DNA from 2 places in the Streptomyces sp. NPDC001153 genome. Region 1 is predicted to be linked to the other one. Evidence: riboswitches for the same ligand, from Rfam matches in the RefSeq annotation. Region 1 holds a riboswitch; the other holds the start of a gene.
The links. Region 1 has a riboswitch for glycine ahead of gcvP (aminomethyl-transferring glycine dehydrogenase). Riboswitches for the same ligand answer to the same signal wherever they lie in the genome.
Positions count from the first base shown of each region.

Region 2: it holds a riboswitch for glycine, as region 1 does, so the genes downstream of both, gcvT (glycine cleavage system aminomethyltransferase GcvT) here and gcvP (aminomethyl-transferring glycine dehydrogenase) in region 1, are expected to answer to the same signal.

Region 1 covers NZ_JBSFJZ010000080.1:5,582-20,805, forward strand. Annotated here, with positions in the region: gene ACWDEN_RS45635 (ABC transporter ATP-binding protein) at 1-1,034, shown strand, start outside; gene ACWDEN_RS45640 (TOBE domain-containing protein) at 1,063-1,482, shown strand; gene gcvP (aminomethyl-transferring glycine dehydrogenase) at 1,535-4,420, opposite strand; glycine riboswitch at 4,597-4,691, opposite strand; gene ACWDEN_RS45650 (PRC-barrel domain-containing protein) at 4,811-5,182, shown strand; gene ACWDEN_RS45655 (DNA polymerase IV) at 5,104-6,519, opposite strand; gene ACWDEN_RS45660 (MerR family transcriptional regulator) at 6,575-7,258, opposite strand; gene ACWDEN_RS45665 (bifunctional nuclease family protein) at 7,487-7,960, opposite strand; gene ftsR (transcriptional regulator FtsR) at 8,046-8,783, opposite strand; gene ACWDEN_RS45675 (FHA domain-containing protein) at 8,828-9,655, opposite strand; gene ACWDEN_RS45680 (DUF881 domain-containing protein) at 9,846-10,739, opposite strand; gene ACWDEN_RS45685 (small basic family protein) at 10,745-11,077, opposite strand; gene ACWDEN_RS45690 (DUF881 domain-containing protein) at 11,074-11,922, opposite strand; gene ACWDEN_RS45695 (mannose-1-phosphate guanyltransferase) at 12,127-14,622, opposite strand; gene ACWDEN_RS45700 (CDP-alcohol phosphatidyltransferase family protein) at 14,737-15,224, opposite strand, start outside.
Region 2 covers NZ_JBSFJZ010000044.1:76,889-92,112, forward strand. Annotated here, with positions in the region: gene ACWDEN_RS37640 (M1 family metallopeptidase) at 1-906, opposite strand, end outside; gene ACWDEN_RS37645 (ABC transporter ATP-binding protein) at 1,007-2,356, opposite strand; gene ACWDEN_RS37650 (ABC transporter ATP-binding protein) at 2,368-3,450, opposite strand; gene ACWDEN_RS37655 (ABC transporter permease) at 3,447-4,457, opposite strand; gene ACWDEN_RS37660 (ABC transporter substrate-binding protein) at 4,548-6,287, opposite strand; gene ACWDEN_RS37665 (ABC transporter permease) at 6,316-7,314, opposite strand; gene ACWDEN_RS37670 (enhanced serine sensitivity protein SseB C-terminal domain-containing protein) at 7,689-8,480, opposite strand; gene ACWDEN_RS37675 (enhanced serine sensitivity protein SseB) at 8,606-9,397, opposite strand; gene ACWDEN_RS37680 (AAA family ATPase) at 9,464-10,108, opposite strand; glycine riboswitch at 10,287-10,384, shown strand; glycine riboswitch at 10,385-10,497, shown strand; gene gcvT (glycine cleavage system aminomethyltransferase GcvT) at 10,542-11,669, shown strand; gene gcvH (glycine cleavage system protein GcvH) at 11,778-12,155, shown strand; gene glyA (serine hydroxymethyltransferase) at 12,170-13,438, shown strand; gene ACWDEN_RS37700 (L-serine ammonia-lyase) at 13,543-14,910, shown strand; partial or broken gene ACWDEN_RS37705 (SAM-dependent methyltransferase) at 15,157-15,224, opposite strand, start outside.

The DNA of each region.
Region 1 (15,224 bases):
GCCTGGACGCCCACCTCGTCATCGACCGCACCGCATTCCGCCTGGACATAACCCTCACCGCCGCCCCCGGAGAGGTCCTCGCCCTCCTCGGCCCCAACGGCGCCGGCAAGACCACCGCACTGCGCGCGCTCGCCGGCCTCACCCCTCTCTCCGACGGCCACCTGCGCCTCGACGGTGCCGCCCTGGAGCACACTCCCCCGGAGTCCCGCCCGGTCGGCGTGGTCTTCCAGGACTACCTGCTCTTCCCCCACCTCTCCGCCCTGGACAACGTCGCCTTCGGCCCCCGCTGCCAGGGTGCGTCCAAGGCGGAGGCCCGTGCCCGGGCCGCCGCGTGGCTGGACCGCATGGGCCTCGCCGCCCACGCGGGAGCCAAGCCGCGCCGCCTGTCCGGCGGGCAGGCCCAGCGCGTGGCCCTCGCCCGCGCCCTGGCCACCCGCCCGAGGCTGCTCCTCCTCGACGAGCCGCTGGCCGCCCTGGACGCCCGTACCCGCCTGGAGGTCCGCGCCCAACTGCGCCGCCACCTGGCCGAGTTCGAGGCGGTCGCCGTCCTGGTCACGCACGATCCGCTGGATGCCATGGTGCTCGCGGACCGGCTGGTCGTCATCGAGCACGGCCGGGTCGTCCAGGAGGGCGGCCCCGCCGACATCGCCCGTCATCCGCGCACCGACTACATCGCCCAGCTCGTCGGCCTCAACCTCTACCGCGGCCAGGCGGACGGACACACGGTACGACTCGACGCGGGCCCGGCGATCACGACCACCGAGGCGCTGTCCGGTCCGGCCTTCGTGGCCTTTCCCCCGTCGGCCGTCACCCTGTTCCGGGACCGCCCCACCGGCGCCAGCGCCCGTAACCACTGGCGCTGCGAGGTGGCCGCGCTCGAGACACACGGCGACCAGATCCGCGCCGACCTCACCGGCGAGCTCCCCCTCGCCGCCGACCTCACCACGGTCGCCGCGGCCGAACTCGATCTGCATCCGGGCGCTGCCGTCTGGGCGACGGTCAAAGCGGCGCAGACACACGCATACCCAGCCTGAGCGGGTGGGCGTTCTACCGTGAGTGCCCATGACCCTGAGCATCCGCAACCAGCTCCCCGGCACCGTCACCGAGGTCCACCCGGGCGAGGCCATGGCCACCGTCAAGCTCCGTCTGGACGGCGGCCAGCACCTCATGGCGGCCATCACCAAGGAGTCCGCCGAGGACCTCTCCCTCACCCCCGGCTCGACCGTCCGCGCTCTTGTCAAGTCGACCGAGGTCTCCCTGGCCACCCATCGGGTCGAGGGCCTGTCGATCCGCAACCAGCTTCAGGGCACCATCGTCGGCCTCACCACCGGCGCCGTCATGGCCTCCGTGAAGATCTCCGTCGACGACGGCGAACTGACCGCGGCGATCACCAAGGAGGCGGTCACCGACCTCGGCCTCTTCGTGGGCTCCGACGTGGTCGCCCTGATCAAGGCGACCGAGGTGTCCCTGGCGACGGCATGACACGCCGAGGGCCCCGCCCGGAGACCGAACGGGGCCCTGCGGCACGACCTGCTCAGTCCTCGTACGCGTCCAGCGGCGGGCAGGAGCACACCAGATTGCGGTCACCGAAGGCCTGGTCGATACGGCGTACCGGCGGCCAGTACTTGTCGGCGGCCGAGACACCGGCGGGGAAGACGGCCTCCTCGCGGCTGTAGGCGTGCTTCCACTCACCGCCGAGCGCGGCGGCGGTGTGCGGGGCGTTGCGCAGCGGGTTGTCCTCCGCCGGCCACTCGCCGGCGCCTGCCTTCTCGATCTCCGCGCGGATGGCGATCATCGCGTCGCAGAACCGGTCCAGCTCGGTGAGGTCCTCCGACTCGGTCGGCTCGATCATCAGCGTGCCGGCCACCGGGAAGGACATGGTCGGCGCGTGGAAGCCGTAGTCGATCAGGCGCTTGGCCACGTCGTCCACGCTGACGCCGGTGGCCTTGGTCAGCGGGCGCAGGTCGATGATGCACTCGTGCGCGACCAGGTTGCCGGGGCCGGTGTAGAGCACCGGGTAGTGCGGCTCCAGGCGCTTGGCGACGTAGTTCGCCGAGAGCACGGCCACCTGCGTGGCCCGCTTGAGGCCCTCGCCGCCCATGAGGCGGACATACGCCCAGGAGATGGGCAGGATGCCCGCCGAGCCCCAGGGAGCGGCCGAGATCGGGCCGACGCCCGTCTCCGGGCCCGCGGCCGGCTGCATCGGGTGGTTCGGCAGGTACGGCGCCAGGTGCGAGCGGACCGCGACCGGGCCGACGCCGGGGCCACCGCCGCCGTGCGGGATGCAGAAGGTCTTGTGCAGGTTCAGGTGCGAGACGTCACCGCCGAAGTGGCCCGGCTTGGCCAGGCCGACCAGGGCGTTCAGGTTCGCGCCGTCGACGTACACCTGGCCGCCGGCCTCGTGCACCTGGGCGCAGATGTCGGCGACGTGCTCCTCGAACACGCCGTGCGTGGACGGGTACGTGATCATCAGCACCGCCAGCTCTTCGCGGTACTGCTCGATCTTGGCGCGCAGGTCGGCGACGTCGATCTCGCCGTCCTCGGCGGTCTTGACGACGACGACCTTCATGCCCGCCATCACGGCGCTGGCCGCGTTGGTGCCGTGCGCGGAGGACGGGATCAGGCAGACGGTGCGCTGCTCGTCGCCGTTGGCGCGGTGGTAGCCGCGGACGGCGAGCAGACCGGCCAGCTCGCCCTGGGAGCCGGCGTTCGGCTGCAGGGAGACCTTGTCGTAGCCGGTGACCTCGGCGAGACGTTCCTCCAGCTCACGGATGAGCGTGAGGTAGCCCTCGGCCTGCTCCGCGGGCACGAAGGGGTGCAGCTGACCGAACTCCGGCCAGGTGACCGGCTCCATCTCGGTGGTCGCGTTGAGCTTCATGGTGCAGGAGCCCAGCGGGATCATGCCGCGGTCGAGCGCGTAGTCACGGTCGGCCAGCCTGCGCAGGTAGCGCAGCATCGCGGTCTCGGAGCGGTACTGGTGGAAGACCGGGTGGGTGAGGTACGCGTCGGTGCGCAGCAGCGCCTCGGGGAGGGTGTCCTCGGCGGTCGCGTCCAGCGCCTCGATGTCGCCCTTGACGCCGAAGGCGGACCAGACGGCCTCCAGCTGGGCCCGCTTGGTGGTCTCGTCGCAGGCGATCGAGACGTGGTCGGCGTCGGCGAGGTGGAGGTTGACGCCGTTCTCCCGGGCGGCGGCGGCGACCTCGGCGGCCTTGCCGGGCACGCGCGCGGTGAGGGTGTCGAAGTAGGCGCCGTGGACGATCTCGACGCCGCCGGCCTTCAGGCCCTCGGCGAGGATCGTGGCGTACCGGTGCGTCCGCCGGGCGATGGCCTTGAGCCCCTCCGGCCCGTGGTAGACGGCGTACATGCCGGCCATCACGGCGAGCAGCACCTGCGCGGTGCAGATGTTGCTGGTCGCCTTCTCCCGGCGGATGTGCTGCTCACGGGTCTGCAGCGCGAGCCGGTAGGCCTTGTTGCCGTCCGCGTCGACGGAGACGCCCACGAGCCGGCCCGGCAGGCTGCGGGCGAACTTCTCGTGCACCGCCATGTAGCCGGCGTGCGGGCCGCCGAAGCCCATCGGCACACCGAAGCGCTGGGTCGTGCCGACGGCGATGTCGGCGCCCAGTTCGCCCGGCGAGGTCAGCAGGGTCAGGGCGAGCAGGTCGGCGGCGACGGTGACGAGCGCGCCGAGTTCATGTGCCTGGTCGATGACCGGCTTGATGTCGCGTACGGCACCGGAGGCGCCCGGGTACTGGAGCAGCACGCCGTTGATCTCACGCGCGGCCATGTCGGCCGGGATGCCGTCGCTGAGGTCGGCGACGACGACCTCGACACCGGTCGGCTCGGCGCGGGTCTGGATGACGGCGATGGTCTGCGGCAGCGCGTCCGCGTCGATCAGGAACAGGCCCTTCTTGTTCCTGCCCATGCGCCGGGACAGCGCCATGGCCTCGGCGGCCGCGGTGCCCTCGTCCAGCAGGGAGGCGCCGGAGGTGGGCAGCCCGGTGAGCTCGGCGACCACGGTCTGGAAGTTCAGCAGGGCCTCGAGACGCCCCTGGGAGATCTCCGGCTGGTACGGCGTGTAGGCCGTGTACCAGGCCGGGTTCTCCATGACGTTGCGCAGGATGACCGGCGGGGTGAAGGTGCCGTAGTACCCGAGCCCGATCATGGAGTCGAGGACCTGGTTGCGGTCGGCGAGCGAGCGCAGCTCGGCGAGCACCTCCGCCTCGGTGCGGGCGCCCGGCAGGTCGAGGGCGTCGGCGTTCTTGATCACATCCGGGACCGCCGCGGCGGTCAGCTCGTCGAGGGAGCCGTAGCCGACCTGCGCGAGCATCTTGGCCCGCGCCTCCTGGTCGGGCCCGATGTGGCGCTGCTCGAACGGGATGCCCGCTTCGAGCTCCGAGAGCGGAATACGATGGGCGGTCATTGCGGAGGCCTCCTGGTCTGACGCGACCTTCGAAGGGCACCACGGCGCGGGTGCCCCGACGGCCTCCCCCTCTGTCATCTCAACCTGAGAGCTTCACCGGACGCCCTGTGGGACGCCGGCTTTCACCGTCGGTGAGAGCGGAAGCCGTCGACATCCGCCCTGCTTTCCAGAGTGACCTCGTCCGTGCGGTACGTGAGCCTGAGAGATTCCGGGGAGGATTTGCTCCTTCGGCGCCTCCGAGGTGGTCGGAGGACTCTCCCGCACGGGGTCAGCAGCCGCTGTCAGCCTACCAGCGGGGTCAACGGCCGGGTCCTCGAGTGGCCACCTCCCTGAATGTGCTCTTTCGTAGTGCTTACGGATGTATTGCGACCACGTGGAGGGAGAGGGACCGTGCAGACCGACATCGATCCGCGCAACCTGATCGGCCGCAAGGCGTTCGACCGCACCGGCACCAAGATCGGGACCATCGACGAGGTGTACCTCGACGACGCGACCGGCGTGCCCGAGTGGGCGGCCATACGCACCGGCCTGTTCTCCCGCGACGCCTTCGTCCCTCTCGAACCGAGCGAACTGATCGAAGGCTCCCTCCATGTCCCCTTCGACCGCGCCCTGATCAAGGACGCCCCGGACTTCGGCGTGGGCCGCCATCTGTCCCCCGAACAGGAACTCCAGCTCTACCACCACTACGGCCTGGACGTGGTCTCACGCCCCTCGGCCCCGGACCACGACTTCGGCAAGCTGGCGGGGTCGGAGGAAACCTGATCGGAGCCTTCCGCGACCAACGGCAACGGATCGGCGGGCTCCAGCGCGCAATCACCGACGAAGAACGTCCGCACCCTCCCCGGAGGGGACTGCGGCGTCTCGAACCGCACGGTGACCCGACCCAGCCCACTCCCCTGCACCCACCCGTGCCCGTACTCCGCATGCCTTACGTCCTGTCCGGCGCGCCAGTGTCTTTCGACGGGCTCCGGCCCCTCCACGGCAACCTCGGGCCCGGCCTCCTCCGGCGTCTCCGCCGCCGGCGAGGGCATCGCCTGCGCGAACAGGTCCTCCTGGGTGTAGTCGGCGAGCCCGGAGACACCCACGCCCAGCAGCCGTACCCCACCCGTGGTGTCCACGGAGTCCAGCAACCGCGCGGCCGCCTCCCGCACGACCGCCGGATCGTCCGTGGGCCCTCTGAGCGTCTCGGAGCGGGTCAGGGTCGAGAAGTCGTACCTGCGCACCTTCAGCACGATCGTCCGCCCCGACAGCCCGGCCCCGCGCAGCCGTCCCACACACCGGTCGGCGAGCCGCTGCACCTCCAGGCCGATCCGCAGCCGGTCGTGGATGTCCACGTCGTAGGTGTCCTCGACCGACACCGACTTCGCCTCACGCTCGGCCACCACGGGCCGCTCGTCATGGGCCAGGGCCATGGCGTGGAGCGCGTGCCCGTGCGCCTTGCCGAGCAGCCGGACCAGCTCGTCCTCGCCCGCTTCTGCCAGCTCCTCGACCGTCGTGATCCCGGCCCGGCGCAGATGGTCCCCCGTGGCCGGCCCCACCCCCGGCAGGGTCCGCACCGGCATCGGCCCCAGCAGCGCCCGCTCGGACCCCGGCTCGATGAGCACCAGGCCGTCCGGCTTGGCCTGCTCCGAGGCGATCTTGGCGAGCATCTTGGAGGCGGCGAGCCCCACCGATCCCGTCAGCCCGGTGACCGCCCGTATGTCCGCGCGCAGCCGGGTCCCGGCCAGCCGGGCCGATTCCTCGTCCCAGGCCGTCCCGCCGGCCTCCAGGTCCACGAAGGCCTCGTCCAGGCTGAGCGGCTCCACCAGCGGCGACAGCTCCCGCAGCAGCGCCATCACCTGCTCGCTGATCGCCCGGTACACGGTGAAGCGCGGCACCAGATACGCGGCGTTGGGTGCCAGCCGGCGCGCCTGGGCCATGGGCATCGCCGAGTGCACCCCGAAGACCCGTGCCTCGTACGACGCGGTGGCCACCACCCCGCGCGGTCCGAGCCCGCCCACGACGACCGCCTTCCCGCGCAGGCTCGGCTTGGATGCCTGCTCCACCGAGGCGTAGAAGGCATCCATGTCGAGATGCAGGATCGTGGGCGCGTTTCTCACATCTCCGATGCTGCACCACGGCACTGACAATGCCCCGCCGTGGAGGGGGCCGGTGTCAGACCGCCCGGTTGCGGCGCCGCGCCAGCTCGTCCGCGGGGTTGTGGCCGACGAGGGTCTCGCCCGTGTCGATGCGTTCGCCGTGCAGCTGCGAGAGCGCGCTTTCCACGTCCCGCCACACCACGCCGACGGCGATCCCGAAGATGCCCTGACCGCCCTGGAGCAGGGCGTGGACCTCGTCCGGCGAGGTGCACTCGTAGACCGTGGCGCCGTCGCTCATCAGGGTCAACCGCTCCAGGTCACGGAAACCGCGTTCCCGGAGGTGCTGCACGGCCGTGCGGATGTTCTGCAGCGAGACCCCGGTGTCCAGGAACCGCTTGACGATCTTCAGGACGACGACGTCACGAAAGCTGTACAGCCGCTGCGTGCCCGACCCGTACGCGGGCCGCACACTCGGCTCGACCAGCCCCGTGCGTGCCCAGTAGTCCAGTTGCCGGTAGGTGATGCCGGCCGCTGCGCAGGCCGTCGGCCCGCGATAACCGATCTGTTCCGATGCCATGGACGCCGCCCCTCCGCCGTTCGGCACCACCGTCGGCCGCTGCGGAGCGTGATCGACCGCGCTGCTCGGTTGGGGGTACCCCCTCTTCGAACGCAGCTGAGAGCTCGGGGGAGGGTACGGACCGCTCCCCCCGAACCCTTGTCCGGGGGCACCCCCAGCCGTACCGTCGCCGCTGGTTCTCACGCCGACCTCCGTCCTTGACCTGCCTTCACGACGGTAGGCAGTCACCAGGGGTGCGTCAACGATCGCCACACTCGGCACGCCGAGTGATAATCACCCTAGGAGTGGTTTCCCGTGCCCCACCGCGGGGAAAGGCTAGCCGAATGCTTTCGGGGGAGGCCGTAGGACGCTCTCATTGGCCGGTGGCACATGCCCGCGCACGGGGCTGCGAAGCTCACCGGCCGTTCGCCTTCACTGGCTGCTGGTGCCGAAGTCCTCGGGCGAGATCTGGTCGAGGAACTCGCGGAACTTCTCCACCTCGTCCTCCTGCTCGTCCGGAATGGCGATGCCGGCGTCGTCCAGCACCGCGTCACTGCCGTAGATCGGCGTTCCGGTGCGCAGGGCCAGCGCTATGGCATCGGAGGGACGGGCGCTGACCTCGACGCCGCTGGCGAAGACCAGCTCCGCGTAGAAGACACCTTCCCGCAGATCGGTGATGCGTACCTCGGTCAGCTCCTGGCCGACGGCCTCCAGCACGTCCTTGAACAGGTCGTGCGTCAGCGGCCTGGCGGGGGCCATGCCCTGCTGGGCGAAGGCGATGGCCGTCGCCTCCCCCGGCCCGATCCAGATGGGGAGGTAACGGTCGCCTCCCACTTCGCGCAGGAGCACGATCGGTTGGTTGGAGGGCATTTCGACCCGGACACCTACGACATCGAGCTCGTTCACACAGCAACCCTAGGCCGTGCCCGGGACGTTTGGGTAGTCGGGCCGGGAACAGGTGCCCGATCCGGCCGCCCGCGGCCCCCGGCGTTCACGGCAGCCGCACCCCGAGAGCGGTCTTCACCAGTGCCGCGTGCAGCTTGACGGTGAGCGCGGCCAGCTCCTTCGTACGGGCCTCGGCATGGGCCCTGGTCTGCGGGTTGCGGTGGCGTTTGAGCGGGGCCACCACCTGGTCGATCAGTCCGGCCTCGCGGTCGGCGGCCGCCTTCATCACCCGAAGGTGGCGCGGCTCGATCCCGAACCGGCCCAGTTCGGCGACGAGCGAGGCCACGGTGACCGCCTCCGCGTCGTACGCCCCGTCCTCCAGGGGAGCGATGAGCCCGTACGACTCCCACTCCTTCAGGTCACCCTCGTCGACCTCCGCGGCCGCCATCAGCTCGGCCCTGCCGACCCGGGCCACCGTGGGCGCCGCGACCGGCCCCGGAAGATCCTCGGCGGTGCGCTGACGGCCCACGACGGGCAGCTGGACCGTCTCGCCCCGCTCCATGGCGTCCAGGTGCTCGCGGATCACCTTGAGCGGGAGATAGTGGTCCCGCTGCATCCTCAGCACATGCGCCAGGCGCTCGACATCCCCGGCGCTGAACTTGCGGTACCCCGAAGGGGTCCGCTGCGGCTCGATGAGCCCCTCCGACTCCAGGAAACGGATCTTGGAGATGGTGACTTCGGGGAATTCGTCGCGCAGCTCGTTCAGCACCGTGCCGATGCTCATCAGCCCACTGTCCCTGGCGGCGGTACCGCTTCCGGCACCGCCGCTCGGTGTTTGAAGCATGGACCTTCCCTGGGAGTCCCCCCGGACACCGGTCCGGGGGCGGGTCAGATGGCCTGCCGGCTCGCGTAGAACACCAGCCGGTACTTGCCGATCTGCACCTCGTCACCGTTCGACAGGGCGACCTGGTCGATCCGTTCGCGGTTGACGTACGTGCCGTTCAGGCTGCCCACGTCGGCCACGGTGAACGAACCGTCCGGGGAGCGCCGGAACTCCACATGCCGGCGCGAGACCGTGACGTCGTCCAGGAAGATGTCGCTCTGCGGGTGACGGCCGGCCGTGGTCAGGTCGCTGTCCAGCAGGAAGCGGCTGCCCGAGTTCGGCCCCCGGCGCACCACCAGCAGCGCGGAGCCCGCCGGCAGTGCGTCCACCGCGGCCTGCGCCTCGGGCGACAGCATCGGCATCTGCGTCTGGCCGGTGACCTCGGCGTCGTAGGCCTCGAGACCGGAGATCGAGATCGTGGACGTCGTCTCGGCGGCACGCTCCGGGGTCACTCCGGGGCGCAGCGGCGCGCCACAGTTGGAACAGAAGCGGGCGTTCTCCGCGTTGCGGTTACCGCACCTCGTACACACCAGGACCGACATGGACGGATCCTCCTGCGGCTGCCCCGCCGGGGCGTTGGACGCGTACGGACCGGGGGCGAACCCTCCACCCGCACCTGAGGTTGACGGTTGGCCGAAACCTATGCCGCCGGACTGGGCAGGGTCAACCGACGCCCCGCCCTGACCTCCGGAAATGTCACCGCCCGGACCAGCGACCTGGTCCCTGAACAGCGGGCGCTGACCCTCCGCGTCAGGCTGTGCGCGGTGACGAGCGGTCGCGTTGTCGCTGCCCTCTCGCGCGCTCTTGCGGAACAACTTCGCAAACAACTTCACGGGCGATTCCCCTTGACCGAAACAGACCCGCCCGTGGGGCAGGACGAACCCTGATTGCCTACACCGGCCGAGCCGGACTTTCTCACAACGTCCGTATCCACCAGACAGTTTCCACCACGCACCACCCCTTCGGTGCGCCGACCCCCCGCAACCTCATGCCCCTGCCTGACGTCCCCCATGCACCGCCGGTTCACTGGGAGGACGACCGAGCGTAGTCAGGCCGCTTCGCCTGCCGCAAGGCGTCCACGACGATCTTGTCCGACTGCTGGACCGACACCGTGGCCTGCTCCTTCTCCAGTGTCTGCACCACGCCTCCGGGGATGTTCAGCGCCGGCTCCAGGTCCTGCGGCTTGCCGATGACCTGGAAACGATAGGGGGCGTTGATCTTGTTCCCGTCGACGCCGACGCCGTTGCCGGAGTCCGTGAAATAGGTGCCCGCGACCACACGGACCCCGTTCACCTGGATCGCCTCCGCACCGGCCGCGCGCAGCTCCTGGATCGCGTCGAGCAGCATGTCCGCCTTGACCGTCCCCTTCGTGTCCTCGATCGTCATCGTGATGCCGGGGCCCTGCGCCGCCACGGTGCCCGCCAGAATGCCGAGTTGCTTCTCCTTCTCGGCCGTCTGCTTGCGGGCCTCCGCCGCCTGGTCGGAGCTGCTCTGCAGTTCCTGGCGCTGCTTGTCGAGTCCCTGCTTCTCGTCCTCAAGACGCTGAGTACGCGAATCCAGTTCATCGAGGATGCGAACAAGATCCTCCTGGCGTGCGCCGCGCAGCGCGCTGTTGCTGTCACTGTTGGACGCCACCTGCACCGCCAGGCCGAAGCCGAGGCCGAACAGCAGCAGGGCGACGATGAGTTGGGCCCGGGTCACCCGCGGCGGCCACAGCCCCTTCACCAGCCGCTCCCGGCCGGTCAGCGACGCCTCCGCCCGCTGCTCCTGCTGCTCCGGCGCCTGCTCCGGTGCCCGCGCGGGCACCTCCTCGGGCAGTTCCTTGCGCAGCCTGTTCTCCGGCTGCTCCGGCTTGCCCGACTGCTCCGGCTGGCCCGGCCGCTCCGGCTGCTCGTTCCGCTCGTTCTGCTCGCTCATCGATGTCACGCCCGGAACACGTGCCGCCGGATCGCCGCGGCGTTGGAGAAGATCCGGATGCCGAGGACGACCACGACACCCGTGGACAGCTGCGCGCCCACGCCCAACTTGTCGCCCAGGAACACGATCAGTGCGGCGACGACCACGTTCGACAGGAACGAGACCACGAAGACCTTGTCGTCGAAGATCCCGTCGAGCATGGCCCGCAGACCGCCGAACACGGCGTCCAGCGCCGCGACGACGGCGATCGGCAGATAAGGCTCGACGACCGCCGGAACCTCGGGCCGGACCAACAGGCCGGCCACGACTCCCACGACGAGGCCCAGTACGGCGATCACGATGTGCCCTTCTCAGTCTTCTCGGTGCTCGGCTGTGCTGTGCGTACGATCACACTCGGTGCGGCGGGCAACCGCAGGTCGCCCGCCGTGGAGATGGTGGTGCGGATGCCGAAGTTCTGCTCCAGGGCGTGCAGATACAGGCCGTCCTCACTGTTGCGGAAATCGGTGTTCAACCGATCCCCGTCCCCCACCGCCAGCACCGTGTACGGCGGCACCAGCGGCCTGTTGTCGACCAGTATCGCGTCCCCCGCGGCCCTGATCGCGGACAGGGCGGTCAGCCGCTGCCCGTTGATGGAGATGGCCTCGGCGCCGGACTCCCACAGCCCGTTCACCACGCGCTGCATGTCCCGGTCGCGCACCCGGCCGGTGTCGGAGAACCCGGAGGTCTCCCGCGGGTTGGTGCCGTCACCGCCGGTGCTGGCCTCCTTGGCGTCGTTCACGACCAGCTCGACGCCCGGGCCATGGACCGCCGTGGCCCCCGACAGCACGTCCACCAGGTCGGCCTGTGCGCTGCCGCCGCTCGACCTCAGCGCCGCCCGCTGGCGCGCGCTGACGTCGTCCCGGAGCTTGTCGACCGCGCCCTCCAGCTTGTCCGCGTTGGCGGTCTCGCTGTCGATGCGGTCGATCAGCTCCTGCCGCTCCTTGGCGACGACGGGCGCCGCCGCCTGCGTCTGTGCCGCCCCGACGGTCACGACCAGCGCCGCGAGGACGAGGCCGGCCGCGAGGCCGAGCTTCGCCCGGAGGGTCCTGGGCAGGCCGCCCTCGCCCTGGGACTTCCTGCGGGCGGCGGCCTCGGCGTACCCGTCGTCGAGGCTGTGGTCCATGACGTTGGTGATCAACGACATGGAGGCGTCCGGACGCTGCGGCCGCGTGGGGCTGCTCCGAACGGGGGGTTGCTGCGGCATGCCGCACATCGTCGCATGTCGCGAGGAGTACCTCCGAATGGCCCCACCGGCGTGCCGGACAGGCCCCCTCGGGGGACACCTGTCCGGCACGCGCGTGTGCGTGGGTTTTGCCGTCGGGCGGTCTGTGTTCCGGTCTCTCTCCCCTTACCGCCCGGCGCTGTCCACGACGGCCGACCACTCGTCCAGCAGGGCCTGCGCCGAGGCGTCGTCCGGCCCCTCGGCCCACAGATGGGTGACGGCCTCGGCCGGGTCGGGCAGTACCATCACCCAGCGCCCGTCCGTCTCCACGACCCGCACACCGTCCGTCGTGTCGACAAAGCGATCCCCTGCAGCCTCGACCACCCGCCGCATGACCAGCCCTTTCACGGCCCACGGCGTGGCCAGGTCCCGCTTGAGGACGTGCGCCCGCGGGATCCGCGCGTCGATCTGGCTCAGCGTGAGCTGGGTGCGCGCCACCAGCCCGATCAGCCGTACGAAGGCCGCCGTGCCGTCGTAGACGCTGCTGAACTCGGGCACGATGAAGCCGCCCTTGCCGTCACCGCCGAAGATCGTGCCCTCCTCGCCGCCGACGCGCGTGAGGTCGTCGGGCGAGGTGGTGGTCCACTCGACCTGGGTGCCGTGGTAGGCGGCCACCTGCTCGGCGATCCGGGTCGTGGTCACCGGCAGCGCCACCCGGCCGCTGCGCCGCTCCGCGGCCACCAGGTCCAGCATCACGAGCAGCGCCCGGTCGTCCTCGATGATCCGGCCCTTCTCGTCCACGAGCGACAGCCGCTCACCGACGGGGTCGAACCGGACACCGAACGCGGCCCCCGAGGACGCCACTATCTCGCCCAGCCGCACCAGGCCCTTACGCCGCATCTCGGCCGTCTCCGTGGGGCGGGACTCGTCCAGACCGGGGTTGATGGTCAGGGAGTCCACGCCGAGCTTGCCGAGCAGGCTGGGCAGCACCAGCCCGGCGCTGCCGTTGGAGGCGTCGACGACGACCTTCAGGCCGGACTCGGCGATCCCGTTCGTGTCGACGTTCCGGAGCAGCGATCCGGTGTACGAGTCGAAGACGCTCGCCGGGAAGTACAGGTCGCCGATCTCACCGGGGAACGCCCGCCGGTACTCCTGCCGCGCGAACACCCGGTCCAGCTTGCGCTGGCTGCCCTGCGACAGGTCGGCGCCGTTGCCGTCGAAGAACATGATGTCGACCGAGTCCGGCACGCCCGGGGAGGTCCGGATCATGATGCCGCCGGCACTGCCGCGCGCGGTCTGCTGCCGGGCCACGGGCAGCGGTACGTTCTCCAGGTCACGTACGTCGATGGCGCTGGCCTGCAAGGCGGAGATGACCGCCCGCTTGAGCGCACGGGCGCCCCGCGAGTGGTCGCGGGCCGTCGTGACCGTGGAGCCCTTCTTGAGGGTCGTGGCGTAGGCGCCGGCCAGCCGCACGGCGAGTTCCGGCGTGATCTCCACGTTCAGGATGCCGGACACACCGCGGGCGCCGAACAGATGAGCCTGCCCCCTCGACTCCCAGATGACGGACGTGTTGACGAAGGCGCCGGCCTCGATGGTCTTGAACGGGTAGACCCGGACGTTGCCCTGAACGATCGATTCCTCACCGATCAGGCACTCGTCACCGATGACCGCGCCGTCCTCGATCCGCGCGGCGCGCATGATGTCGGTGTTCTTGCCGACGACGCAGCCGCGCAGATTGCTGTGCTGTCCGACGTACACGTTGTCGTGCACGACGGCCTTGTGCAGAAAGGCGCCGCTCTTGACGACGACGTTCGAGCCGACGACCGTGTGCTCCCGGATCTCCGCGCCGGCCTCGACCTTCGCGTAGTCGCCGATGTACAGCGGCCCGCGCAGTACGGCATCGGGGTGCACCTCGGCACCCTCCGCCACCCATACACCGGCAGAGATCTCGAAGCCGTCGATGTCGACGTTGACCTTGCCCTCGAGAACGTCGGCCTGGGCCTTCACATAGCTCTCGTGGGTGCCGACGTCCTCCCAGTAGCCCTCGGCCACAAAGCCGTAGATCGGCTTGCCTTCCTTCATCAGCTGCGGGAAGACGTCACCGGACCAGTCGACCGGAACATCGGGTTCCACGTAGTTGAAGACCTCGGGCTCCATGACATAGATGCCCGTGTTGACCGTGTCGGAGAAGACCTGCCCCCAGGTCGGCTTCTCCAGGAAACGCTCGACCTTCCCTTCCTCGTCGACGATGGTGATGCCGAACTCCAGCGGATTGGGCACCCTGGTCAGACAGACCGTGACCAGCGCGCCCTTCTCCTTGTGGAAATTGATCAGCTCCGTGAGGTCGAAGTCGGTCAGGGCATCGCCGGAGATGACGAGGAAAGCATCGTCCTTCAACGCCTCTTCGGCGTTCTTGACGCTTCCGGCGGTACCGAGTGGCTTCTCCTCATTGGCATAAGTGAGCTCCATTCCGAGCTCTTCGCCGTCGCCGAAGTAGTTCTTGACGAGCGATGCCAGGAACTGGACGGTGACAACGGTCTCGGTGAGCCCGTGCCTTTTGAGCAGCCGGAGCACGTGCTCCATGATCGGGCGGTTGGCCACGGGCAGGAGCGGCTTGGGCATGCTAGAGGTCATGGGGCGCAGGCGGGTGCCTTCGCCCCCGGCCATCACGACGGCCTTCATGTCGGAAGCGTCCTCCTCCAAGAGACGACGGTCTAGCCGACTTCACCCGTCCAGATTGTCCCGCACTTTTCCACCGCGGGCCATCGTGGCGTAACGTCCGGACAATCGCCGAGCTCAATCGGCCATGGCGTCCGCACGAACCAAACGGCGGACCTGTACCACGTAGAGCACTCCTGCCCACCAGTAGAGCGTTGTACCCCACCCGGCGAACGCCCATCCGAAAACAGCGGCGAGTGACGCGATCCAACCGTGTCCGTCGCTGAGGAGCAGGAGCGGGAAGGCGTACATCAGGTTGAACGTGGCGGCTTTCCCGAGGAAGTTCACCTGCGGCGGTGGATAGCCGTGCCGGCGAAGGATACCCACCATCACCAGGAGCATCAGCTCCCTCGCGAGCAGGAGGGCGGTCAGCCACAGCGGCAGGATCTCCCGCCAGGTGAGACCGACCAGCGTGGAAAGAACATAGAGCCGGTCGGCAGCGGGATCAAGAAGCCGGCCGAGACTGCTGATCTGATTCCAGCGCCGTGCGAGCTTGCCGTCGAGATAGTCACTGATCCCGCTGAAGGCCAGCACGAGGAGAGCCCAGCCGTCGCTCTTGGGACCCC
Region 2 (15,224 bases), on a different contig from region 1:
GCTCTGCACCTCCAGCGAGAACCCGGCCTCGGGCATGTCGTCCACGATCGCGCCGGTCTCCTCGAACGGGTACGGCCCGAAGATCTGCGACCAGTAGTCGGTGGCGGCGGCGGTGACGGCGTACACGTCGACGCTGTTGCTGTTCTTCAGCACCGGGTCGATGGCGACGTAGATCGGGATGCCACCGGGGGTGCGCCCGGTGCGGACGTCGAACTTCCCGATGGTGGCGGTCGCGAGGTAGGTCGCCATCGGCCTGGACTCGCGCCAGTGGGTGTACGTCGAGCCGCCCTTGTCGTACGTCGACACCAGCCGGCCGTTGGATACGCCGGTCAGGCCCTTCGGCGCCTTGATCCGGATGTCGTAGGTGGCCTTGTCGGCGGGGTGGTCGCTGGACGCGAACCACGTGGAGGCGGCGTTGGGCTCGCAGGCCACGAAGACCCCGTCGGCCGTCTTCATCCAGCCGTACTTGGAGCCGAACACGATGGGCCCGCCGAGGGGCTGGGGTATGCCGCCGTAGGTGACGGACACCCGGAACTCCCGGCCCCGGGCGAGGGCGTGGCGCGGGGTGATGACGAGTTCGTCACCGGTGCGCGTGAACTCGGCGCGTCTGCCGTCGACTTCGACACGGCTGACGTCCAGCTGCTGCAGGTCCAGGTCGAAGGAGGAGAGGTTCTGGGTGGCGCGCGCGGTGAGGGTCGTACGGCCGTCCAGGCGGCCGGTGCCGGGGGCGTAGGCGACGTCGAGGTCGTAGTGGAGGGCATCGAAGCCGCCGTTGCCGAGGTTCGGGAAGTAGGGGTCCCCGATGCCGGGAGCGCCAGGGGTGGGCGCGGGCGCGGCGGCGATGACGAGGAAGGAGACCGCCGCGGTCGCGAGAGTCCCCAGACGTGCCGAACGGGAGAGTGCCATCAGTCGTCCCTTTCGAGCGTGTGCCGATCAGTGGTCGGACACGAACGACTGTGCGCTCTCCCGTTCGGGCATGTACATGACTTTGCCCAGTTGTCATGTGCTACTTGTCGGTTGACTCCTGGGACTCGGTCTCGGAGGCCTCGGCAGACGCCTCGGTGGTCTCCCCGGTGGTCTCCTCGGCAGACGCCTCGGGGGTGTCCTCGGAGGTCTCCCCGGTGGATTCCTCCGCGGTGCCGGTCTCTTCGGCGGTCACCTCGGCTGCCTCCTCGGAGGTCTCCTCAGCCGCCTCCTCGGCCAGCTCCGCCGCCACCGCCGCCGACGTCTCCGCCGACTCCGCGAGGACCTCGTCGGCGACCAGTTCGGCCGCCTCCTTGGCCGCGGAGAGCAGAACCGTGTCCTGCGGGGCCTGGTCCGCGAAGTTCTCCGGGTGGTGGCAGGCGACCCGCTGACCGGGCTTCAGCTCCAGCAGCTGCGGCTCGGTGGACCGGCAGATCTCCGTGGCCTTCCAGCACCGGGTGTGGAAGCGGCAGCCGCTCGGCGGCGCGATCGGGGAGGGCACGTCACCCTTGAGCAGAATGCGCTCGCTCCTGGCGTTCTTGCGCTTCGGGTCCGGGATCGGCACCGCCGACATCAGCGCCTTGGTGTACGGGTGCATCGGCGCCTTGTACAGCGAGTCCCGGTCGGCGAGCTCCACGACCTTGCCGAGGTACATCACCGCGATGCGGTCCGAGACGTGCCGGACGACCGACAGGTCGTGCGCGATGATCACGTACGTCAGGCCGAGCTCCTCCTGGAGGTCGTCCATGAGGTTCACGACCTGCGCCTGGATCGACACGTCCAATGCGGAGACCGGCTCGTCCGCGACGACCAGCTTCGGCTTCAGGGCGAGCGCGCGGGCGATGCCGATGCGCTGGCGCTGACCGCCGGAGAACTCGTGCGGATAGCGGTTGTAGTGCTCGGGGTTGAGACCGACCACCGACAGCAGCCGCTGCACCTCCTTCTTGATGCCGCCCTCGGGCTCGACGCCCTGGAGCTTGAAGGGAGCGCCGACGATCGTGCCGATGGTGTGGCGCGGGTTCAGCGACGAGTACGGGTCCTGGAAGATCATCTGCACATCGCGGCGCAGCGGGCGCATCCCGCCGACGCCGAGGTGCGTGATGTCCTTGCCCTCGAACTCGATCTGCCCTGCGGTCGGTTCGAGCAGCCGGGTGATCAGCCGGCCCATGGTCGACTTGCCGCAGCCGGACTCGCCCACGACGCCCAGGGTCTCGCCCTTGCGCACCTCGAAGTCGATGCCGTCGACGGCGCGCACGGCCCCGACCTGCCGCTGCAGCAGGCCCTTGCGGATCGGGAAGTGCTTCTGGAGCCCGGTCACCTTCAGCAGGATCTCGCCGTCGGAGACGGCGGAGTCCTCGGCGGTGGCACCGTCACTCTGCGCGGGGATGCTCACTTTTTCGTCGCTCACAGCTTCGGCGCAATCTCTTCGGTCCAGATACGCTCCCGCTGCTCCTGCGTCATGTGGCAGGCCGCCCAGTGTCCGCTGCCGACCTCGGTCAGCTCGGGGCGGACCGTGCGGGTGACGTTGTCCTTCGGGATGTCCGCGTACGGGCAGCGCGGGTTGAAGGCGCATCCGGACGGGACGTTGATGAGGGAGGGCGGGGAGCCCTTGACCGGGATGAGCCGGTCGGTCTCCTCCCGGTCCAGCCGCGGCATCGAGCCGAGCAGGCCCCAGGTGTAGGGGTGACGGGGCGCCGAGAAGACCTCCTCGGCCGGCCCGCGCTCCACGCACCGGCCGCCGTACATGACCAGCAGGTCGTCGGCCATCTCGGCGACCACACCGAGGTCGTGCGTGATCATGATGACCGCGGAGCCGAACTCCTTCTGCAGATCCCGGATCAGGTCCAGGATCTGCGCCTGCACGGTGACGTCCAGGGCGGTGGTCGGCTCGTCGGCGATGAGCAGCTCGGGGTTGTTCACCAGCGCCATCGCGATCATCGCGCGCTGGCGCATACCGCCGGAGAACTCGTGCGGGTAGCCGTCGACGCGCTTGGCCGGCTCCGGGATGCCCACGCGGTCCAGCATCTCGATCGCCCGCTGCTTGGCGACCTTCTTGCTGACCTTGTGGTGGACCCGGTAGGCCTCGATGATCTGCGTACCGACCGTGTAGTAGGGGTGCATCGCGGACAGCGGGTCCTGGAAGATCATCGCCATCTTGCGGCCGCGCATCCGCCGGACCTCGTCCGGGTCGGCGCCGATCAGTTCCTGGCCGTCCAGCCACACCTCGCCGGAGACCCGGGCGTTGGCCGAGCGGTGCAGGCCCATCACGCCGAGCGAGGTGACGGACTTGCCGGAACCGGACTCACCGACGATGCCCAGGGTCTTGCCCCGCCGCACGTCGAAGCTGACGCCGTCCACCGACTTGACCAGTCCGTCGTCGGTGTTGAAGTGGATGCGCAGATCGCGTACGGAGAGGAACGCGTCGTCGGCGTCGGTGGGGACGGAGTCGGCCGGTTCGCCGAGCGCCGCCTTTTCGAGCTTGCTCACGAGTACCTCACGCGGGGGTCGATGGCTGCGTACACCAGGTCGACGAGGAGATTGCAGAAGACGATGAAGAACGCGGCGACCAGGGTCACGCCCATCACGATGGGCAGGTCGTTGTCCTTGATGGCCTGGATGGAGTACGCGCCGACACCCTGCAGGGAGAAGACGGTCTCGGTGAGCACCGCGGTACCGATGAGGGTGCCGAAGTCCATACCGAAGATGGTCACGATCGGGGTGAGCGTGGAACGCAGCCCGTGCTTGGTGACGACCACGGACTCCTTGAGGCCCTTGGCGCGCGCCGTCCGGATGTAGTCCTCGCTCATCGTCTCCAGCATGCCCGCCCGGGTGAGCCGGGCGTAGGTGGCGGAGAAGAGGAACGCGAGGCTGATCCAGGGCAGCAGCAGGTGCCAGGCCCAGTCGGCCGGGTTCTGGGTGAACGGCACGTAGTCGGTGCTGTCCCAGACGGGCCACTGGTAGACGAACAGCGCGTTGATCACCTGGCCGGTGAAGAAGATCGGCAGCGAGACGCCGGCGAGCGCGATGAACATCGAGATGCGGTCCACCGGCTTGCCCTTGCGGAGCGCCGAGACGACACCGGTCGTCACACCGAAGATCAGCCAGAGCACCGCCGCGCCGACAGCCAGCGAGAAGGAGACCGGGATGCGCTGCTGGAGCTGGGGCCACACTTCGACGTGACTCTTGAAGGAGTACCCGAAGCAGGGGGCGCTGCAGTGCGTCGCGTCGGGGCCGAACTTGTAGTCGGCGCCCACGAACAGGCCCTTGATGTAGTCCCAGTACTGAACGTAGATGGGCTGGTCGAGACCCAGGTTGTGCTTGATCGCGGCGATGGACTCGGGGTTGGCGTCCTTGCCGACGTACTGGGTGGCCAGCTGGGTGGCTGTCTGGCCGCCGAGCCGGGGGACCAGGAAGAAGATGGCGAAGGTGACTGCGCTGACCACCAGCAGCAGTACCAAGGCGCCGAAGACGCGTCGGATGATGTACGCAGCCACAGCTGTACGGCTCCGGGTGGCCGGGGCGGGGTGTGTCCGCCCCGGCCACCCGGTGCCTTCACCTGCCTTTCAGGGGTATCCGGCCTGCTGTTACTTCGAGGAGCTCAGCAGCAGGTAGTCGTACATGCCGAGGTACGCCTGCGTCACCGTGACGTTGGTCGCGGACGTGGGCCTGATCAGCAGGTTCTTGCGGTAGACGAGCGGGACGATCGAGGCGTTGTCCTGCACCATCTTGTCGATGTCGCCCCAGGCCTTGGTGCGAGCGGCGGCATCGGTGTTGGCGATGGCGGCCTTGAGCGCCGCGTTGATCTTCGGGTCGTCCAGCTCGCTCAGGTTGTTGCCGCCCGAGGGCTTGATGGCAGAACCGTCGATGATCTGGTCCAGGAAGCCGTAGCCCGTGGGCCAGTCGGCACCCCACGCCGTCATCATCATGCCGAGCTTGTGGTCGTGGACGTAGCTCGGGACACCGGCGAAGTTGGAGAAGTACTTACCGGCGGGGAACTGCTTGATGTCGGCCTGGATGCCAACGGCCTTCAGCGAGTTCTGGATGGCCGTGGCGGCCGCGACCTCGGCGGGACGGTCGGAACGGGCCGTCAGCGTGGTGGAGAAGCCGTTCGGCTTGCCGCACTGCTTCAGCTCGTCCTTGGCCTTGGCCACGTCGCCCTTGTTGCCCGGGGTCGGGTACGTGTCGAACTTGGCGTAGCCGTTGACGGTCGGCGGCAGCAGCGTGGTGGCGACGTCACCCTTCGGCGCACCACCCATGGCGTCGAGCGCCGACTGCTTGTCCACCGCCCACTGGACGGCCTTGCGGCAGTGAATGTTGTCGAACGGCGCGACGTGCTGGTTCAGCGCCATGTACTCGGTGGCGCCGGCGTAGGAGTTGTCCGTCTGCTTGACGTACTTGCCGTTCAGGACGCGCGGCTGGGTCTGCGGCTGCACACCGGCGCCCGCGATGTCGGCCGTGATCTTGTCAGCCAGCAGGTCGTTGTCGATCGAGACGGGGTTGACCTTGAACTTGACGTTGATCTTGTCCGGCAGCGCCTTGCGGATCGGGTCCGTCTTCGGGTCCCAGTTCGGGTTGCGGACGAGGCTGGCGCTGGCGCCCTCCTGGTACGACGCGAACTTGTAGGGGCCGGAGGACACGATGTGCTGGACGTACTTGGCACCGTCGTCCTTCGCCTGCGGCACGGGGGCCGTCTGGGAGAAGGTCGCCAGGTAGTCGAAGTCGGCGAACGGCTGGTTCAGGTGGAAGACGATCGTGTTGTCGTCCGGGGTAGCGATGGACGCCAGGCCGTTCTTGTCCTTGTAGGGGCCCTTGTACTTGTCGCCGCCCTCCAGGTACGACTTGAAGTACGTGGGGCCGTTGGACAGGGCCTCGGGCGCGAAGTTGGAGCGCTCGATGGCGTACTTGACGTCCTTCGACGTGATCGGGGACCCGTCGTCGTACTTCAGGCCCGGACGCAGGTGGTAGGTCCAGGTCTTGGCGTCCTTGCTGGGCGTGCCCAGGGACGTCGCGAGGTCCGGGACGACGGTGAGGCCGTCCTTGCCCGCGGCCGGCTTGAACGTGACGAGCGTCCGCGCGTACAGGCGCGAGAAGTTCTGCACGAAGCCGTAGTAGGTGTTGCCCGGGTCCAGGGAGTCCGGCACGTCGGAGTCCTCCAGCGTGACCGTACCTCCCTTCTTGCTCGACGCGTTGGCGATGGAGTCCAGCGCCGCGTCCTTGCTGCCGCTGCCGCCACTGCTGCTCTTGCTCCCACCGCCACAGGCGGCCGCGCTCAGGGAGAGCACCGTGACCGTGGCCACGGCGGTGATAACCCTTCTGGTCTTCACGTTGAGGAAAGCCCCCTCTATCGATGGATCACTTGCTGCGAGGATCGAGCGCATCACGCAGCCCGTCACCCAGCAGATTGAAGGCCAGGACGGTGATGAAGATCGCCAGTCCGGGCACGAACATGTACTGCGGATCTGCGGTGTAGAGATCCACGGCGTTGCTGAGCATGCCGCCCCAGGAGGCCTGCGGCGGAGCGATGCCGACTCCGAGGAAGCTCAGCGCGGCCTCGAAGAGGATGTTCGTCGGGATGATCAGCGTCGAGTAGACGAGGATCGGCGCGACGAGGTTGGGGAGCAGTTCCCGGAACAGGATGTACGGACCGCGGGCTCCCAGGCTGGTGGCGGCCTCGACGAACTCCCGCCTGCGCAGGGTCATCGTCTGAGCGCGCACGATACGCCCGATGTACGGCCAGCTGAAGAAGCCGATCACGAAGATCAGCACGGAGATCCGCAGGGGCAGACCGTTGAGCCCGAAGAAGCCGTCCTGCACGGAGGCCGAGATGGCGATGGCGAACAGCAGCAGCGGGAACGCCAGGAAGGTGTCCATGAGCTTGCTGATGAGACTGTCGACCCAGCCGCCGTAGTAGCCGGCGATGACGCCGAGCACGGTGCCGATGACCACCGAGAGGAGGGTGGCGCCACCTGCGACCAGGAGGGAGACCCAGGAGCCGTCGATGATGCGGGCGAGCATGTCGCGGCCGTACTGCGGGTCCACACCCAGCGGGTGGGCCAAACTCATGCCGCCCCAGCCGCTCTTGGGTGCGAGGAGCGCCGGGTCGATGAGATCCTGGTGGAACTTGTCCGGGTCGAGCCCGAAGATCCACTCGATCGGCTTGGCGAACACCGCCATCAGCACGAGCAGGATGACGACGACCCCGCCTGCCACGGCGACCTTGTCCCGCTTGAACCGGGTCCAGGCGATCTGGCTGAGTGAACGCCCTTCGATCTGGCTCTTCTTGGCCCCGGCGAGCACGGACTCGGGAGGCGCTCCGGCCTCCGCGCCGGTGGTCTCGATCGGTGCGGTCACTGTTGACCTGACCCCTCTCGCCGGTGGTGACCGGCCTTTGTCCGCCGCTGTGGGCGGCTTGGTTCACTTACCTGCGCCGGCCGCACGTGGGTGACGGCCCAGAGATCCAGCTGTTCCTGTGACTGGTTCGATCACAGGATCGATGGCCTCGCGTCTTGAGAGGCGAGTCTTCAACGCGCTCTCGATCACGCGCCAGATCTGATGGAGAAAGTATGCGTAAACGTGATGCCGCCTAGGGGAATCCGTTATCCGAACAGGGAAGATCGCCTGTCGGACGGAGAACATGAGGGGCACTCCGCCTCGAACCGGGCGGCCGGACAGGGCAGTTGAGAGCCCCGGAGACGCCATGGTGACCGGCGTCACAGAGGTGCGGCTCAGTAGGGCCGCGGGCTCGTGTATCCGTATCCGGGACCGGCGGCCGGCGCCGGGGCCGCGTGGGCCTCGCGGTCGTAGAAGGGCCGGGCGTTGGCCCGCATCCACATCACGACCGGGTCGTAGTCGTCGGTCATGGCGACCGTCGACACCGGCAGGCCCTCCGGGACCGCGCCGATGGACTGCTGCATCATCGCGCGGACCGAGTCGACCGCGGCCGGGGAGGTGTCGTACACGTCGAGGCCGATGGCGAGGTACGGCGCGCCGAGCGCCGGCTGCACCCAGGCGCGGCGCAGGGAGCGCAGGGCCGGGGTGCGGTGGGCGTTCTGCGCGAGGAGGGCGTAGAACTGCGGGATCTCGATGCCGGGTTCGGTCAGCCGGAGGGGGCCCGCGGGCTGGCGGTCCAGGCCCGTGGCGATGCGGCGCAGGTCCAGCCAGGGGATGCCGACGCCGCCGCCGGGGGCGTGCGGGTTGAGCCAGAGGCCGTAGTGGTCGGGATAGAGGGTGCGGGCCACGTCGAGCCCGTCGACGACCTCGTACGACCGGTTCCAGCCGCTGGCCGAGAGTTCCTGGGCGGAGGTGACGCAGGGGGCGTAATGGAAGCCGTCGACCTCCATGTTCCCGTACTGGGCGTCCGGGGAGCCGGCCTGGCCGTGCCACAGGAGCATCCAGATCTGGCCGGAGGACGGGGTGGCGAGGGCGCGGAGCAGGGCCTCGTAGGCGTCGTAGCGGCCGGGGGTGACCTGGCGCAGCGTGTGTTCCACGCTGACGCTGCCGCTGTGGCTCGCGCTCACCTGTCGTGCCCTTCTTCTTGTGCCCCGGTGTCGGGAGACAGCTTATGCGCCTCCTGGCCCGGGGCCCCGGGTGCGTGCGCGGCGCAGCCGCATACAGAACACAGCCTCGCGCCCCCTGGGGCAGTTCAGTGGCCGTACTGATAGAAGGGACGGACGTTCGACCTCAGCCATTCGGACACCGGGTCGTCCGTGACGTCCATGAGGACCAGGTTGACCGGCCACCTGACCGGGACTTTGCCGAGGGCTCTGCCCAGGGCCTGCAGGGGCAGGGTGCGCAGGTCGCCCTCCCACTGGGAGAGCTCCACGCCCACGAACATCACCGGGTCGTCCGTCTCTATGGCGGCCAGGCAGCGGCGGGCGGTGAGGACCACGCCGGTCCCGGCGAACTCGGCGGACGCGGCGGAGAGGAAGTCGACCGGGTCGTCCTGCCAGTCGGGTTCGAAGAGGCGGACCCGGGCGCCGGTGTTCGGGCCGTCCAACGGGGTACGGCCGGCCCGGCACAGCTCGGCCACCGCGGCGGGCGGGAGCGGGATGCCGACCAGCGCGTCGGGGTTGACCGCGAGGCCGACCTGCGGGGGCAGGCCGCGGGCGAACTCCACGGCGGGGGCGATGGTGTACGCCATGTGGGAGCCGGTCGCCTGGCGCAGCTGCTCCTCGGAGCTGAACACCGGGACGTAGGCCTGGCCGTCGATGTCCAGCGTGGGCAGGTCGAGGGCGCCGCTGTCCGGGCCACCGCCGGCCGGCAGCGGGATCCAGAGCAGGCTCCGCCCCAGCACCTCGATGATCCGGCCGGCCGCGGCGGGTATGCCGAGGGAGGCCGAGAGCACCTCCTCCAGTTCGTTGCCGGGCCAGCCGCCGTGCGGCTGGGGGTGCGCCTGTGCCGGGAAGTCCGCGGGAATGTCCGCCGGGAAGTCCATCTGCCTACCGCCTGCTGGGAACCACTGCTGTGACCATGAAGGCTATCGGGTGGCTGTGACAGCGCCTCACCTCGTGAACATGATCCGCTGCAGGGCGTCCGCCGCCGGGCGGTCCAGCAGCACGGCCGCGCCGCAGCCCGCGGGCAGCTCGCCGCGCTCGACCGCGGCGAGCAGCCGGGCGGTCGTACGGCGGTGGCGGCCAAAGGCGTAGACGGAGACGCCCCGGCCGCGCTCGCGCTGGCCCTCTCGCGCGGTGTCGGGGGTGACGTCGAGCAGAAGCAGATGGAGGGTGCCGCCACGGCGGCGGGCCTCGCGGGCGAGCCAGGCGCGCACCCAGCGCTGGGTGCCGCAGTCGTGCACGACGACGCCCTCGCCGGTGCGCAGGGCGCGGCGCAGACCGGCGTAGTGGGCGAGGCGGACCAGGGGGCGGTAGAAGGCGTACGGGAGGGCGCGGGGCAGGCGGGCCGCGAAGCGGTCGCGGGTGTCCTGGGAGTCGATGCGGCGGTCGGCGACCGCACGGCGCATCAGAGTGGACTTGCCGCTGCCGGGCAGCCCGGTGATCACGACCAGGTCGCGGGGGCCGAAGGTCAGGGCGCCGGGGCCGCGGCCCGCGCGGTCGCGCAGGTCACGGACGACCTGGGCCGCGGCGGAGCGCTGCCTCGGCACTGCGATGCCGGTGGTGACGGTGGCGTACACCGGGGTCCTGTTCACCGTGATCGTCCTCCCCCATGGGCTTGGCAATATTCATGCCCCGCACATGTAAAGGGACGGTAATGCACGATGCCCGGCGGTTACGTGCGCGTCCCGCCACAGCTCGGTTACAGATGCGGCCCTGACGGGCGGGGGTGCGGCGTGCAATGATGTGGCCGCCAACTGCATACCGGCCGTTTGAATCCGCGCGGGAGAGTTCCCAGCAGCCTTCGCTGGGACGCCGAAGGAGCAAGTCCCTCCCTTGAATCTCTCAGGCCCCGTTACCGCGCGGGCGAGGCACATCTGAAAAGCGGGCCGCTGCCGCAGTGGCTCCACCCAAGGTGCAAGCCGTGATCGTCCCCGTGGCGGTCCTGGCGAACCTCTCAGGTTCCGATGACAGATGGGGAGGACCGTTCCTCGCCCGTCCTGTCCTTCCCTGGGAGACGACCGACCGATGAGCAGTACCGAACCCACTGAGCTGCGCCACACCGCGCTCGATGCCCTGCATCGCTCGCTCGGTGCGACGATGACCGACTTCGCCGGCTGGGACATGCCGCTGCGCTACGGCTCCGAGCGCGACGAGCACATCGCCGTGCGGACGAAGGCGGGCCTCTTCGACCTCTCCCACATGGGCGAGATCACCGTCACCGGCGCCGCGGCGGCCGACCTCCTCAACTACGCCCTGGTCGGCAACATCGCCTCCGTCGGCGTGGGCCGCGCCCGCTACACCATGATCTGCCGGGCCGACGGCGGCATCCTGGACGACCTGATCGTCTACCGGCTGGCCGAGACCGAGTACATGGTCGTCGCCAACGCCTCCAACGCCCAGGTGGTGCTGGACGCCCTGGTCGAGCGTTCCGCCGGCTTCGACGCCGAGGTGCGCGACGACCGGGACGCGTACGCGCTGATCGCCGTGCAGGGCCCCGAGTCCCCCGGCATCCTGAAGTCCCTCACCGACGCCGACCTCGACGGCCTGAAGTACTACGCCGGCCTGCCCGGCACGGTCGCCGGCGTCCCGGCCCTGATCGCCCGCACCGGGTACACCGGCGAGGACGGCTTCGAGCTGTTCGTGAAGCCCGAGCACGCGGTCGAGCTGTGGCAGGCGCTGACCAAGGCCGGCGAGGGCGTCGGCCTGGTCCCGTGCGGCCTGTCCTGCCGGGACACCCTGCGCCTGGAGGCGGGCATGCCGCTGTACGGGCATGAGCTGACCACCTCCCTCACCCCCTTCGACGCCGGGCTCGGCCGGGTGGTGAAGTTCGAGAAGAAGGGCGACTTCGTGGGGCGCGAGGCGCTCACCGAGGCCGCCGCCGAGGCTGAGCAGAACCCGCCGCGGGTCCTGGTCGGCCTGATCGCCGAGGGCCGCCGGGTGCCGCGCGCCGGGTACGCCGTGGTCGCGGGCGGCGAGGTGATCGGCGAGGTCACCTCCGGCGCCCCCTCCCCCACCCTGGGCAAGCCGATCGCCATGGCCTACGTCGACGCGGCGCACGCGGTGCCGGGCACCGAGGGCGTCGGCGTGGACATCCGGGGCAGCCACGAGCCGTACGAGGTCGTGGCGCTGCCGTTCTACAAGCGCCAGAAGTAGACACTGGGCGCGGTCACTGTGTGACCCCGCGCACTTTCCGCTGCTCACCAGCGGTCTCAGCAGTCCCCCCTTCATCAGCACTTCCGCGCGTACAGGAGAATTCAGGCCATGAGCAACCCCCAGCAGCTGCGCTACAGCAAGGAGCACGAGTGGCTGTCGCCCGCCGAGGACGGCGTGTCGACGGTCGGCATCACCGAGTTCGCGGCCAACGCGCTCGGCGATGTCGTCTACGCCCAGCTCCCCGAGGTCGGCTCCACGGTGACCGCGGGCGAGACCTGCGGTGAGCTGGAGTCCACCAAGTCGGTCTCCGACCTGTACTCGCCGGTCACCGGTGAGATCACCGAGATCAACGAGGACGTCGTCAACGACCCTTCGCTGGTGAACTCGGCCCCCTTCGAGGGCGGCTGGCTGTTCAAGGTGCGCGTCGCGGAGGAGCCGGCCGACCTGCTCTCCGCCGACGAGTACACCGCCCAGAACGCCGGCTGAGGAGTCGTAGCCGTATGACCGTCCTGAACACGTCCCTGCACGAGCTGGACCCGGAGATCGCCGCCGCGGTCGACGCCGAGCTCGGCCGCCAGCAGTCCACGCTGGAGATGATCGCCTCCGAGAACTTCGCCCCGCTCGCGGTGATGGAGGCGCAGGGCTCGGTGCTGACCAACAAGTACGCCGAGGGCTACCCGGGCCGCCGCTACTACGGCGGCTGCGAGCACGTCGACGTCGCCGAGCAGATCGCCATCGACCGGATCAAGGAGCTGTTCGGCGCCGAGTACGCCAACGTCCAGCCCCACTCCGGCGCCTCCGCCAACCAGGCGGCGCTGTTCGCCCTCGCCCAGCCCGGGGACACCATCCTCGGCCTGGACCTGGCGCACGGCGGCCACCTGACCCACGGCATGCGCCTGAACTTCTCCGGCAAGCAGTTCAACGTGGTTGCCTACCACGTGGACGCCGAGACCGGCCTGGTCGACATGGCCGAGGTCGAGCGGCTCGCCAAGGAGCACCGCCCGAAGGTGATCATCGCGGGCTGGTCGGCGTACCCGCGCGAGCTGGACTTCGCCGCCTTCCGCCGGATCGCCGACGAGGTCGAGGCGTACCTGTGGGTCGACATGGCGCACTTCGCGGGCCTGGTCGCGGCCGGCCTGCACGCCAACCCGGTGCCGTACGCCGACGTGGTCACCTCCACCACGCACAAGACGCTCGGCGGTCCGCGCGGCGGCATCATCCTCGCCCGCGGCAAGGACTTCGCGAAGAAGCTGAACTCCTCCGTCTTCCCGGGCTTCCAGGGCGGTCCCCTGGAGCACGTGATCGCGGCGAAGGCGGTCTCCTTCAAGGTCGCCGCCTCGGAGGAGTTCAAGGAGCGCCAGCGTCGTACCGTGGAGGGTGCGCGCATCCTCGCCGAGCGCCTGACGGCGGCGGACGCGCGCGAGGCCGGCGTGAGCGTCCTGTCCGGCGGCACGGACGTGCACCTGATCCTCGTCGACCTCCGCGAGTCCGAGCTGGACGGCCAGCAGGCCGAGGACCGTCTCCACGAGGTCGGCATCACGGTCAACCGCAACGCGGTCCCGAACGACCCGCGTCCCCCGATGGTGACGTCGGGCCTGCGGATCGGCACGCCCGCCCTGGCGACCCGTGGCTTCACGGCCGAGGACTTCGCCGAGGTCGCGGACGTGATCGCCGAGGCGCTGAAGCCGTCCTACGACGCGGAGGCGCTCAAGGCGCGCGTGAAGGCGCTCGCCGACAGGCACCCGCTGTACCCGGGCCTGAACAAGTAGGCCCGGACAAGTAGATCCCGGGTGGGGCACTCGTGAGGACGGCGCCGCAAGGTGCCGGCGGGTGCCCCACCACCCCCCTGTTTTTGCTGTCTTGAGGAGTGACCGTGGCCATCTCGGTCTTCGACCTGTTCTCGATCGGCATCGGCCCGTCCAGCTCCCACACGGTCGGCCCGATGCGCGCGGCGCGGATGTTCGCCCGCCGCCTGCGCAACGAGGGGCTGCTGGAAAAGGCAGCTACCGTCCGGACGGAGCTGTACGGCTCCCTGGGCGCGACCGGGCACGGCCACGGCACCCCGAAGGCCGTGCTGCTCGGTCTGGCCGGCGACTCGCCGCGCACGGTGGACGTGGAGACGGCGGACGCGCGCGTGGAGGCGATCAGGACCGAGGGCCGGATCAGGCTCCTCGGCGAGCACGAGATCCCCTTCTCCTACGACAAGGATCTCGTGCTGCACCGCCGCAAGGCCCTGCCGTACCACGCCAACGGCATGACGCTGTGGGCGTACGACGCCTCGGGCGCGGAGCTGCTGTCGAAGACGTACTACTCGGTCGGCGGCGGCTTCGTGGTGGACGAGGACGCGGTCGGCGCGGACCGGATCAAGCTGGACGACACGGTCCTGAAGTACTCCTTCCGCACCGGCGACGAGCTCCTCCGCCTCACGAAGGAGACCGGTCTGTCGATCTCCTCCCTGATGCTGGAGAACGAACGGGCCTGGCGCACGGAGGAGGAGATCCGCGCGGGCCTGCTGGAGATCTGGCGGGTGATGCGCGAGTGCGTGCAGCGCGGCATGTCCCGCGAGGGCATCCTGCCCGGCGGCCTGAGGGTGCGCCGCCGCGCGTCCGTCTCCGCCCGCCAGCTGCGCGCCGAGGGCGATCCGCTGGCCCACGCCATGGAGTGGATCACGCTCTACGCGATGGCGGTGAACGAGGAGAACGCGGCCGGCGGCCGGGTGGTGACCGCCCCCACGAACGGCGCGGCGGGCATCATTCCGGCGGTCCTGCACTACTACATCAACTTCGTCCCCGGCGCCGACGAGGACGGCGTGGTGCGCTTCCTGCTGGCCGCGGGCGCGATCGGCATGCTCTTCAAGGAGAACGCGTCCATCTCCGGCGCCGAGGTCGGCTGCCAGGGCGAGGTCGGCTCCGCCTGCTCGATGGCCGCGGGCGCGCTGGCCGAGGTCCTCGGCGGCTCCCCGGAGCAGGTCGAGAACGCGGCCGAGATCGGCATGGAACACAACCTCGGCCTGACCTGCGACCCGGTCGGCGGCCTGGTCCAGATCCCGTGCATCGAGCGCAACGGCATGGCCGCGGTGAAGGCGGTCACCGCGGCGAAGATGGCCATGCGCGGCGACGGCTCCCACAAGGTGTCCCTGGACAAGGTCATCAAGACCATGAAGGACACCGGCGCGGACATGAGCGTGAAGTACAAGGAGACGGCGCGGGGCGGGCTCGCGGTGAACATCATCGAGTGCTGAGGATGTGGGCCCTGACCAGCGCGTGCGCTTCTTTCGGCGCTGTCAGGGCCTTCCCTGCTTACCCGGCGGAAAGTCCCCGGAATGTCGCACGTTCCGGCAAGCGAGGCAAGACGCGCCGTCCGGTGGTGCGGGGAACGCGCACCCCACACCGTGGTCCGGCGCTGCCATGCCAGGTGACCGTCCGGGGTGACCAGTTCGGTGGGCCTGCGTCGAGTGGTGTCTGCGCGAGCAGGAGGGGTGACGGTGTCAGGTCCGGGCCAGCAGCAGGTCCTCTCCGGTTGACGGGCGCAGGCCGTCGGTGCGGGCGGTGAAGT